DNA from 3 places in the Clostridium sp. Marseille-Q7071 genome. Region 2 is predicted to be linked to each of the others. Evidence: a T-box and tRNA genes for the amino acid it is inferred to sense, from the RefSeq annotation. Region 2 holds a T-box; the other regions hold tRNA genes.

Region 1 (3,291 bases), 540 kb from region 2:
GCGGAAGAACATTTAATACAGCCAACATTCCTATGCGATTATCCAGTAGAAATTTCACCACTTACTAAGAAAAAACGTGGAAATCCTGAATTTACTGAGAGATTTGAAGGATTTATATATGGTAGAGAAGTATGTAATGCTTATTCAGAGCTTAATGATCCAATAGTACAAAGAGAAAGATTTGAACAGCAAGCAAAAGAAAGAGAACTTGGTGACGATGAAGCTTATGTTATAGATGAAGAATTTATGAGTGCATTAGAAGTAGGTATGCCACCAACTGGAGGATTAGGAATAGGTATAGATAGAATAGTTATGTTCTTAACTGATTCTACATCAATAAGAGACGTAATCTTATTCCCAACTATGAAACCATTACAATAATATGAAAATTAAGAGATATATTGTCTATGAAGACTTTATATCTCTTTTTATATGGTATAATTTTCCTAAGGGCACTCTTATTAGTAATATATAATCCTTATAACGCTACTTTTAAATTATTGAATATTAACATTTAACAATAATTATGTTAAAAATTTTTATAAGAATAATTTGTAAGGGAGATTAGAATGAAGCGAAGTTCTAAAATAGTTCTAAGTTTAATTGCTCTAACCTTGATTGTTGAAGTAGGATTAAATTTCATTAATAAAGAAGATCTAAAGGAAAGTATGAGAAAAAATATCATTCACCAAATGGGATATAGAATTACTAGAGTTACTCCTATAGAAGTTACAATACAAGTCGATGAAAGTTATATGCCTAAAGATAAATAAACTATTAAGCTATTTTAATGAGCCTATTGAAGTAAAAGAACTTGTTTATAAAGGGAATAATTCAGAAATATATTTAGATAGAATAGAGGGAAATGATAATAATTTTTTAAGACTATATTTTAATAAAAAACAAAATATAAACAAAGATAAAGGAGAATTTTTATCTATAGGAAATAATGAATATAGAATAAATAAAGATCATAGCTTTATTTATGATAATGATAAAACTATCAAAATATATGATAAAGACAATAACCTTGTAGAGAAAAATGCATTATGGCTTTCAGATATTTATGAAAGTGAAGATTTTAGAACATCTATAAAAAAAGGATGTTTTAAATAAGTTAAATATCCACTTACTATAAAAATTTCAGGATTTAATATTGTTGAATATGAGCAAAAATATCAATGAATATAGATTATTTATCACAGTTAATATAAGGCATATAAAGTTAAATAAAAAAGTATAAAAAAAATTTTAAAAGACTATTGCATTTGTTTTTGATTTTTGATATAATAATATATATAGTCAGTAATGACGATATTCCGCGATAGCTCAACGGTGGAGCACTCGGCTGTTAACCGATAGGTTGGAGGTTCGAATCCTCTTCGCGGAGCCATTTTTTATTTTTGATAGATATAAGTAATACTTTATGGTATTACTTTTTTTATTGTAATGAGTTTATAAAAAATTAAACTTATACATAAGTTATAAGATATTAGAATTTAATTTACAATACTTAACTAATTTTTAAAGCATTAATTTCTACGATAAGTTTAAAAAAGTTATTAGTTATTTTTTTATTATTAAGAAATTATTGAACAACTTTACAAGAAGCAAAATATTCATCTTTTGTATTAGTAGAAGTGGCTATAATTTATAAGTATAAATAAAGTATATTTTAATATTAACTTTTTAACAATTAATGCTTGACAATTCTGAATTTTTATGATAGCATATATCAATACAATTTAATATTATACATTGATGAAGAAGAGTAACTTTAAGTACTTTATAAAGAGAAATGATGGAAGGTGCAAATCATTAAGGACTTATAGTGAAGGGAGCTTTTGAGTATATTTTAGTAGAGCTGAGCTATTGCTAATAAGGGTGGAACCGCGGAATGTTATTTCGTCCCTTAACTAGTAATAGTTTTTTTGTTTTTATTAGAGTAAATTTACTTCAATTGGAGTGTTTATAAATAAAAAAAATGGAGGTATTATTTTATGAAAGAAGTTACTATGGATAAAGTTGTTGGCTTGTGTAAGAATAGAGGATTTATATTTTCAGGTTCAGAGATTTATGGAGGACTTGCTAACTCTTGGGATTATGGTCCATTAGGAGTAGAGTTTAAAAACAATGTTAAAAAAGCATGGTGGAAAAAGTTTGTTCAAGAGAGTCCATATAATGTAGGACTTGATTGTGCTATACTTATGAACCCAGAAGTTTGGGTGGCTTCAGGACACGTTGGAGGATTCTCAGACCCATTAATGGATTGTAAAGATTGTAAGGCTAGATTTAGAGCAGATAAATTAGTGGAAGATCATATGACTTCAGAAGGAGCAGAAGTTGCAGTTGCTGATGGCTGGACTAATGAAGAGTATAAAGAGTATATCGAAAAACATCAAATAGTTTGCCCTAAATGTGGAAAGAAAAACTTTACAGACATAAGAAAATTTAACCTTATGTTTAAAACATTTCAAGGAATAACTGATGATAGTAAATCAGAAATATACTTAAGACCAGAAACAGCTCAAGGTATATTTGTTAACTTTAAAAATGCACAGAGAACTTCAAGAAAAAAAGTACCTTTTGGTATAGCTCAGATTGGTAAATCTTTTAGAAATGAAATTACACCAGGAAATTTTGTATTTAGAACTAGAGAATTTGAACAAATGGAACTAGAGTTTTTCTGTAAACCAGGAACAGACTTAGAATGGTTCGGATATTGGAAAGAATACTGCAAGAAATTCTTATTTAATCTAGGTATGAAAGAAGAAAATTTAAGATTTAGAGATCATGGTGAAGAGGAATTATCTTTCTATAGTAATGCAACTTGTGATATAGAATTTTTATTCCCATTTGGTTGGGGCGAACTATGGGGCATAGCTGATAGAACAGATTACGACCTTAAAAAACATATGGAACATTCCGGAGAAGATTTATCTTACTTAGATCCAGTAACAAATGAAAAATATGTGCCATATTGTATTGAGCCATCATTAGGTGCAGATAGAGTTGCTCTTGCATTCTTGGTAAATGCTTATGATGAGGAAGAACTTGAAGGCGGCGATGTTAGAACTGTATTACATTTGCATCCGGCACTAGCACCTTTTAAAGCAGCAGTACTACCATTAAGTAAAAAATTAAGTGAAAAAGCTTTAGAAGTTTATTCAATACTTGCTAAAAAATTTAATGTTGACTATGATGAAGCAGGAAGTATAGGAAAAAGATATAGAAGAGAAGATGAAATAGGAACACCTTTCTGTATAACAGTGGATTTTGATACTATGGAAG
Region 2 (3,291 bases):
TTCATTATAAAACATTTTATCAATCTCCTTTAAATTATAGCTTAATTTCAAATTTAACTATAATTTATTATATGTATTATTTATAAAATGGCATGTTATTAATTAAAAGATTTATTCATTAAATATTTGTATCAGGTCTTCTGCTTTTATCTATAATTTGAATTAGTAAAGTATAGTTATTGTAAAATACTTTCAGCTTTGCAAACATATTTGCTAATGGAAAACATAACATTTAATAAAAATGTTAGAAGTTTTTAAAAAGTTAATTTATTACTTATAGACTATACTCCTTGATTTATAAAGTTTTATAATATATAATATTATTTGTTAAAATTAATTAGACAGTTCGGAAGCCTCCTGTCTTTAAATAAAACTACGGCAGCAATCTTTTTAATCCTAACATTTTATTAGGATTATTAGAGTTATCTCAAAAGAGTAGAAACGCTGTCCTAATGACAGCGTTATTTTATTTTTTAGAAAGCATATTACATTAAAAGTCTACATAACTTAAACAATTTACAATTTTAAATTAGCTATTAATTTTAATTTATATTAAAAAATAAAGATATGATTTTTATTTTGTTAAAAGTAAATTAAAAAGCTTTACTCATATAAATATTTATAATCTTAATATTGAAATTTGTGAATTGTAAAGTGAAAAGTTGGGAATATTATTTCTAAAGTAAATAGGGATATGAAAAGTTATTGAAATAAATAGCTTTATTAGTATTGCGCCGCAGTTAAGTTTAATGTTAAAAGGCTTTGAAATTATTTAATATTTTTTAGGAGGAAAAAGGTATGGATACTAAAAAACTATTAAAGGTTTCATTGGTGGCAGCAATATATGCAGTTATTACATATGTTTTAGCACCGATATCCTTTGGGGCAATACAATTTAGATTATCAGAGATAATGACTTTGTTAGCATTTATAGATCCGTTATATGTACCAGCACTTACTTTAGGATGCGGTATTGCTAATCTTTTCAGCCCTGCTGGTGTTATAGATGTAATTGTAGGAACTGCAGCAACCTTTATAGCAACTTTTGTTATGAGTAAAAGTAAAAATATGATTATAGCATCATTATATCCTACAATAGTAAACGCGATAATGATAGGAGCTATGCTTTATTATGCGTTTAATTTACCATTAGTTTTATCCGCACTTCAAGTTGGGGTAGGTGAGTTTGTGGTAGTAACTATAATAGGGATACCTGTATTTAAATTACTATTAAAGGACAAAAATTTAAGTGATATATTAAAAATCAGTGAATAAAAGCTAAGACCATAGGATTTTTATCTTATGGTCTTAACTTTTTATATGTAAGATTTTATAGAATTAAAAAATTAAATTTATTTTTACTAGTAGATTATTATGAAGGATTGTATATACTATAAAGTATAGGTTACTTAATATTGAAGTAGATGAGTAAAGTCCAGTATATTTTATAAAATATTTGACAACTATATATTTAAGCTATATAATAATTACTAGTATTTAAAAATAATTTTTGTATATAATATAAATAATGTAAATTAAAAGCAATGAAGAGAAGAGTAAATATGAGAGGTAATTTAAGCGAGTTGACGATGGTGAGAGGTCAATATGAAACTTATGTTGAAGAACATCTTAGAGCTTCTAACCGAAATTGTTATGAAAGTAGGCTTAGACGGAATTAAACCGTTATAAATTAAACAGTATCGAATATAATCTGTACTGTAAAGAGGTCATTTTATGACAATTTGGGTGGTACCGCGGAATAGTTAACCTTTCGTCCCTATTAGGGATGAAGGGTTTTTTTATATTTATATAAAGTTTTAAAGGAGGAAAACTGTATGGAAAAAGTATTAGTAAAACAAATTTACAGAGAAAAAGAAAAATATGGTGATCAAACGATCTCTATAAGTGGTTGGATTAGAACTTTAAGAGCTTCTAAAAATTTTGGCTTTATAGAAGTAAATGATGGAAGTTTCTTTAAAAATATTCAAGTAGTATTTGAGGAAGAATTAGAGAATTTTGTGGAAGTATCAAAGCTTAGCGTAAGCTCTTCAATTACTGTAGAGGGAAAACTTGTATTAACTCCAGAAGCTAAACAACCTTTTGAGTTAAAAGCTACTAAAATTATTGTAGAAGGGGAATCATCCTCAGAATATCCACTGCAAAAGAAAAGACATAGCTTTGAATTCTTAAGAACTATTGCCCATTTAAGACCAAGAAGCAATGCTTTCTCAGCGGTATTTAGAGTACGTTCATTAACTGCTTATGCTATTCATAAGTTTTTCCAAGAAAGAGGATTTGTTTATACTCACACCCCAATAATCACAGGAAGTGACGCTGAAGGTGCAGGAGAAATGTTTAATGTTACAACCTTAGACTTAAATAACGTTCCTAAAAGCGAAGATGGAACAATAAACTTTGGAGAGGATTTCTTTGGAAAACAAACTAATTTAACAGTTAGTGGTCAATTAGAAGCAGAAGCTTATGCATTAGCATTTAGAAATGTTTATACTTTTGGACCAACTTTTAGATCAGAAAATTCAAATACTGCTAGACATGCTGCTGAGTTCTGGATGGTAGAACCTGAAATAGCTTTTGCAGACCTTAAAGATGATATGGAACTTGCAGAAGATATGATAAAATATATCATAAACTTTGTAATGGAAAATGCTCCAGAGGAAATGGAATTCTTCAACAGCTTTATAGATAAAGGATTAAAAGAAAGATTAGAGAATGTAGTAAATTCTGACTTTGCTGCTATAACTTATACTGAAGCTATAGAATTATTAAAGAAAGCAGATAAAGAATTCCAATATAAAGTAGAGTGGGGCGCTGATTTACAAACAGAGCATGAAAGATATATTACAGAAGAAGTATTTAAAAAGCCAGTATTTGTTACTGACTATCCAAAGGAAATCAAATCCTTCTATATGAGAGTAAATGATGACAATAAAACTGTTGCAGCAATGGACTTATTAGTTCCAGGTATAGGTGAAATCATAGGAGGAAGCCAAAGGGAAGAAAGACTAGATATTCTTGAAAAGAGAATGGAAGAACTAGGACTTAAAAAAGAAGATTACTGGTGGTATCTAGAGTTAAGAAAATATGGTGGAACAAAACATGCAGGCTTTGGACTAGGATTTGAAAGAATGATAATGTATGTAACTGGTGTAAGCAATATCAGAGACGTTATACCTTTCCCAAGAACTACAGGAACTGCTGAATTTTAATAAAGTTTCAATATATAAGGGTCAAAACCTATGTTTTGGCCCTTATATATTAAGCATAAAAATG
Region 3 (3,291 bases), 1.9 Mb from region 2:
AAATAGCTATTGCGTCTTGCGGACTTGGAAATGATTATGGCCATCCAAGCAAGAATATATTAAAAGAACTAAAAAATAGAAATATAACACTATATCGAACTGATAAAGATGGAACTATTGTATTTGTTTGTGATGGAGAAACTTTAAAGCGAAAGGTAAAATGAAGTGCCATATAAAAAGAATTTTAGTTATAATTCTTCTTATATAGCACTTCATATTTTAATAAAAATGGCTCCGCGAAGAGGATTCAAACCTTTAATATATCGTATAAACTTGAAATTCATGTTTACCGTACATTAAAATAAATTTATATTGATTTCGTCATTTTCAGTATATGAATTTATTAGATATCTTCAAATTGCATCTATTAATATCATATAAATTTCACTAATTCATTATAATGTCTATCAAATTAAAGAAATGCAGAAAACTAATTGATTAATCGCTTTCTGCACTTTGTTCTATATTTGAAAATTATTTATAATGACCTATTTAATAATTTGCTATTATTTTATAATCTTCCATCATCTAATTTTCCACTTTCAAAATTTATTGAAAAGTTAAAGTCTGGTATGCTATTTTGTCCATTTTTAACTATTTCTTTTAAATTTTCTATAATTGGTTTTGTTAGCATTATACAAGTTCCTGATCCTCCATTGTACTCTGGATTATTTTTTCTTGCTTTACCTAACCATTCTTCAATAAGATTACTATAATCTCCATCTAAAACCTTTTGCAATTCACTATTTGCGCCTAGGTATTTTCCACTGCTTTTATCATAGGATAAGTCTTTTATGCTTTGACCAAAATATTCATGTATAAAATTATCTGCTTCATTTTTAGCATATCCTTGGTGAGTTATTTCTCCATTTAAATTTCGTGCTGAGTACATAGTATTATTTATTTCACCAATCATCTTTTTTTGAAAAGTTTTACCATTACGCGTTACAGTGCATTTGGAATCTTCTATAAGACTTTTTATTTTTTTTGCTTTTTTATCATCTTTCAAACCTTTTATCTTTAAATTTTTTAAAGAATCTAATTCAATTGAAAATTTTTCTCCTTCTTCAAGAGTTATTCCATTTTCTTTAAATAATCTATTTAATTCATTATTAAGATTTTCTCTATCGTTTTTAACTGTTGTTTCATAATCAGGACTTAGCGGTTTAAGACCTTTTTCTCTAAGATCACCATACCAAGGAGTTTTTTCTTTTATTTTAAGTATGTTTCTTTCATCATAAAGACTATTTCCTTGAGCATTGTATACATTATTAAATTGTTCTCCCTTAGAAAATACAAGTTCTTGCATTGCTCTACTTACAATATTTGTATTGTTTACATTTCTTCCATTATTTATTTTTCGAGCATTTCTCATCCACATTATACTTGACAAGGTATTTATATCATTTAAATCATTTATCCTATTCATTTTAATCTCCTAAAATAAATTCTAATATAATATCTAAATAAAGGTTTATCAACATATTTTCTAATACTGATAAACCTTTATGGTTTATTTACATCTTTTAATATTGTTAATTAAGCATAAATCTATATTAATCCCAATCCTCTGCTTTATCATAATCATAACTAATTGATGCTTTTAAATTTGACCATTTTGTTTTTGCTAATGCTGAAGAAACATACTTTAATTCCCATTTATCTTTAACCTTAATTTGGTCAGAATATTTATATCCTATAAAGTTTGCACTATTTACACTTAATCTTGTCTTTGTACATCCTAATTTTGAAGATTTTATTTCAATAAATGTGTTTCCTGTAGAAACTCCTTGTCCTTCAACAGTGATAGATTTTATCATAGCACTATTAGGTATTGATGAATCATTACTTAAATTCATGGAAGTTATCCCAGAATAAACATTATTTCCTGGACAACTTATTGAAGTTGGTGAAAAACTTTTTTCCACACTTCTACTTCCAATTCTATTACCTGTAGTTAATGTATATCTGCTGATAATTTGATTTAAAATTTGCTTTTCATATTTTATCTTTTCTATACAGTTATCGTTAAATAATGTAAAAAGTTTATAGAATTTGAAATTTTTTTAGTTGTTTTATATAAATTTGAAAATAAAGACAAAATAAAAAGCTATATAAAAAGAATTTTAATTGTAATTCTTCTTATATAGCTTTTCATATTTTTAATAAAAATGGCTCCGCGAAGAGGATTCGAACCTCCAACCTATCGGTTAACAGCCGAGTGCTCCACCGTTGAGCTATCGCGGAATATTGCTAAACTAAGTAAAACTTAGCTTAGCATTACCTGGCAACAACCTACCCTCCCACACAGTCTCCCGTGCAGTACTCTCGGCGTCCTAAGGCTTAACCTGCCTGTTCGGAATGGAAAGGGGTGTTACCCTTAGGACCATCATCACCAGATTTAAATTTGCTATAAACATCGTACTACTTCGTCAACTGCATTCGCTCTGGTGCTCATTTACCGTAGTAAACTCCGCTCCTCACTCATTTGTTTCCTTGTATTACTCGTTTCCATCAAATTTTAAAAATTCATATAAGCTTCGCATTACTTCGTCAATTTCAGTCACTCCAGTGCTCATTTACTTTAGTAAACTCCGCTCTTCATTCCTTCATTTCCTTGTACTGCTCGTTTCTATTAATTTTTTGAAAATTTCATATAAGCTTCGTATTACTGAGTCAACTTCAGTCACTGCGGTACTCATTTACCTTAGTAAAATCTGTTCCTCGCTCCTTCGTTTCCTTGTACTACTTGCTTCTATTAATTTTTAGAGAAATTAATTATTCTCTGAAAATTGCACAGTGAAATTAATTAGGTCAAGCCCTCGACTTATTAGTATGAGTCAGCTGAACATGTTGCCATGCTTACACCTCTCACCTATCAACCTGGTGTTCTTCCAGGAGTCTTACTAACTTATGTTATGGGAAATCTCATCTTAGGGGGGGCTTCACGCTTAGATGCTTTCAGCGTTTATCCCTTCCAGACATAGCTACCCAGCTGTGCCACTGGCGTGACAACTGGTGCACCAGAGGTCTGTCCATCCCGGTCCTCTCGTACTAAGGACAGCTCCCTTCAAATTTCCTACGCCCGCGACGGATAGGGACCGAACTGTCTCACGACGTTCTGAACCCAGCTCGCGTGCCGCTTTAATGGGCGAACAGCCCAACCCTTGGGACCTACTTCAGCCCCAGGATGCGACGAGCCGACATCGAGGTGCCAAACCTCCCCGTCGATGTGGACTCTTGGGGGAGATCAGCCTGTTATCCCCGAGGTAGCTTTTATCCGTTGAGCGA

What was found. The T-box of region 2 lies ahead of asnS (asparagine--tRNA ligase). A T-box ahead of a tRNA ligase gene usually reads a tRNA of that ligase, here a tRNA-Asn.
Region 1: it has a tRNA-Asn gene. The T-box ahead of asnS (asparagine--tRNA ligase) is inferred to sense a tRNA for this amino acid. The anticodon was not compared.
Region 3: it has a tRNA-Asn gene. The T-box ahead of asnS (asparagine--tRNA ligase) is inferred to sense a tRNA for this amino acid. The anticodon was not compared.

Annotation. Positions count from the first base shown of each region.
Region 1 is NZ_CBCOPR010000001.1:1,008,481-1,011,771, forward strand. It holds gene lysS (lysine--tRNA ligase) at 1-381, shown strand, start outside; gene ACWPW7_RS04730 (hypothetical protein) at 570-773, shown strand; gene ACWPW7_RS04735 (hypothetical protein) at 745-1,116, shown strand; tRNA gene ACWPW7_RS04740 (tRNA-Asn) at 1,319-1,393, shown strand; gene ACWPW7_RS04745 (glycine--tRNA ligase) at 2,001-3,291, shown strand, end outside.
Region 2 is NZ_CBCOPR010000001.1:1,545,551-1,548,841, forward strand. It holds gene ACWPW7_RS07215 (QueT transporter family protein) at 799-1,275, shown strand; T-box leader at 1,536-1,782, shown strand; gene asnS (asparagine--tRNA ligase) at 1,836-3,227, shown strand.
Region 3 is NZ_CBCOPR010000001.1:3,426,224-3,429,514, forward strand. It holds gene ACWPW7_RS16245 (ComEC/Rec2 family competence protein) at 1-164, shown strand, start outside; gene ACWPW7_RS16250 (hypothetical protein) at 512-1,429, opposite strand; gene ACWPW7_RS16255 (hypothetical protein) at 1,557-1,928, opposite strand; tRNA gene ACWPW7_RS16260 (tRNA-Asn) at 2,173-2,247, opposite strand; rRNA gene rrf (5S ribosomal RNA) at 2,283-2,400, opposite strand; rRNA gene ACWPW7_RS16270 (23S ribosomal RNA) at 2,811-3,291, opposite strand, start outside.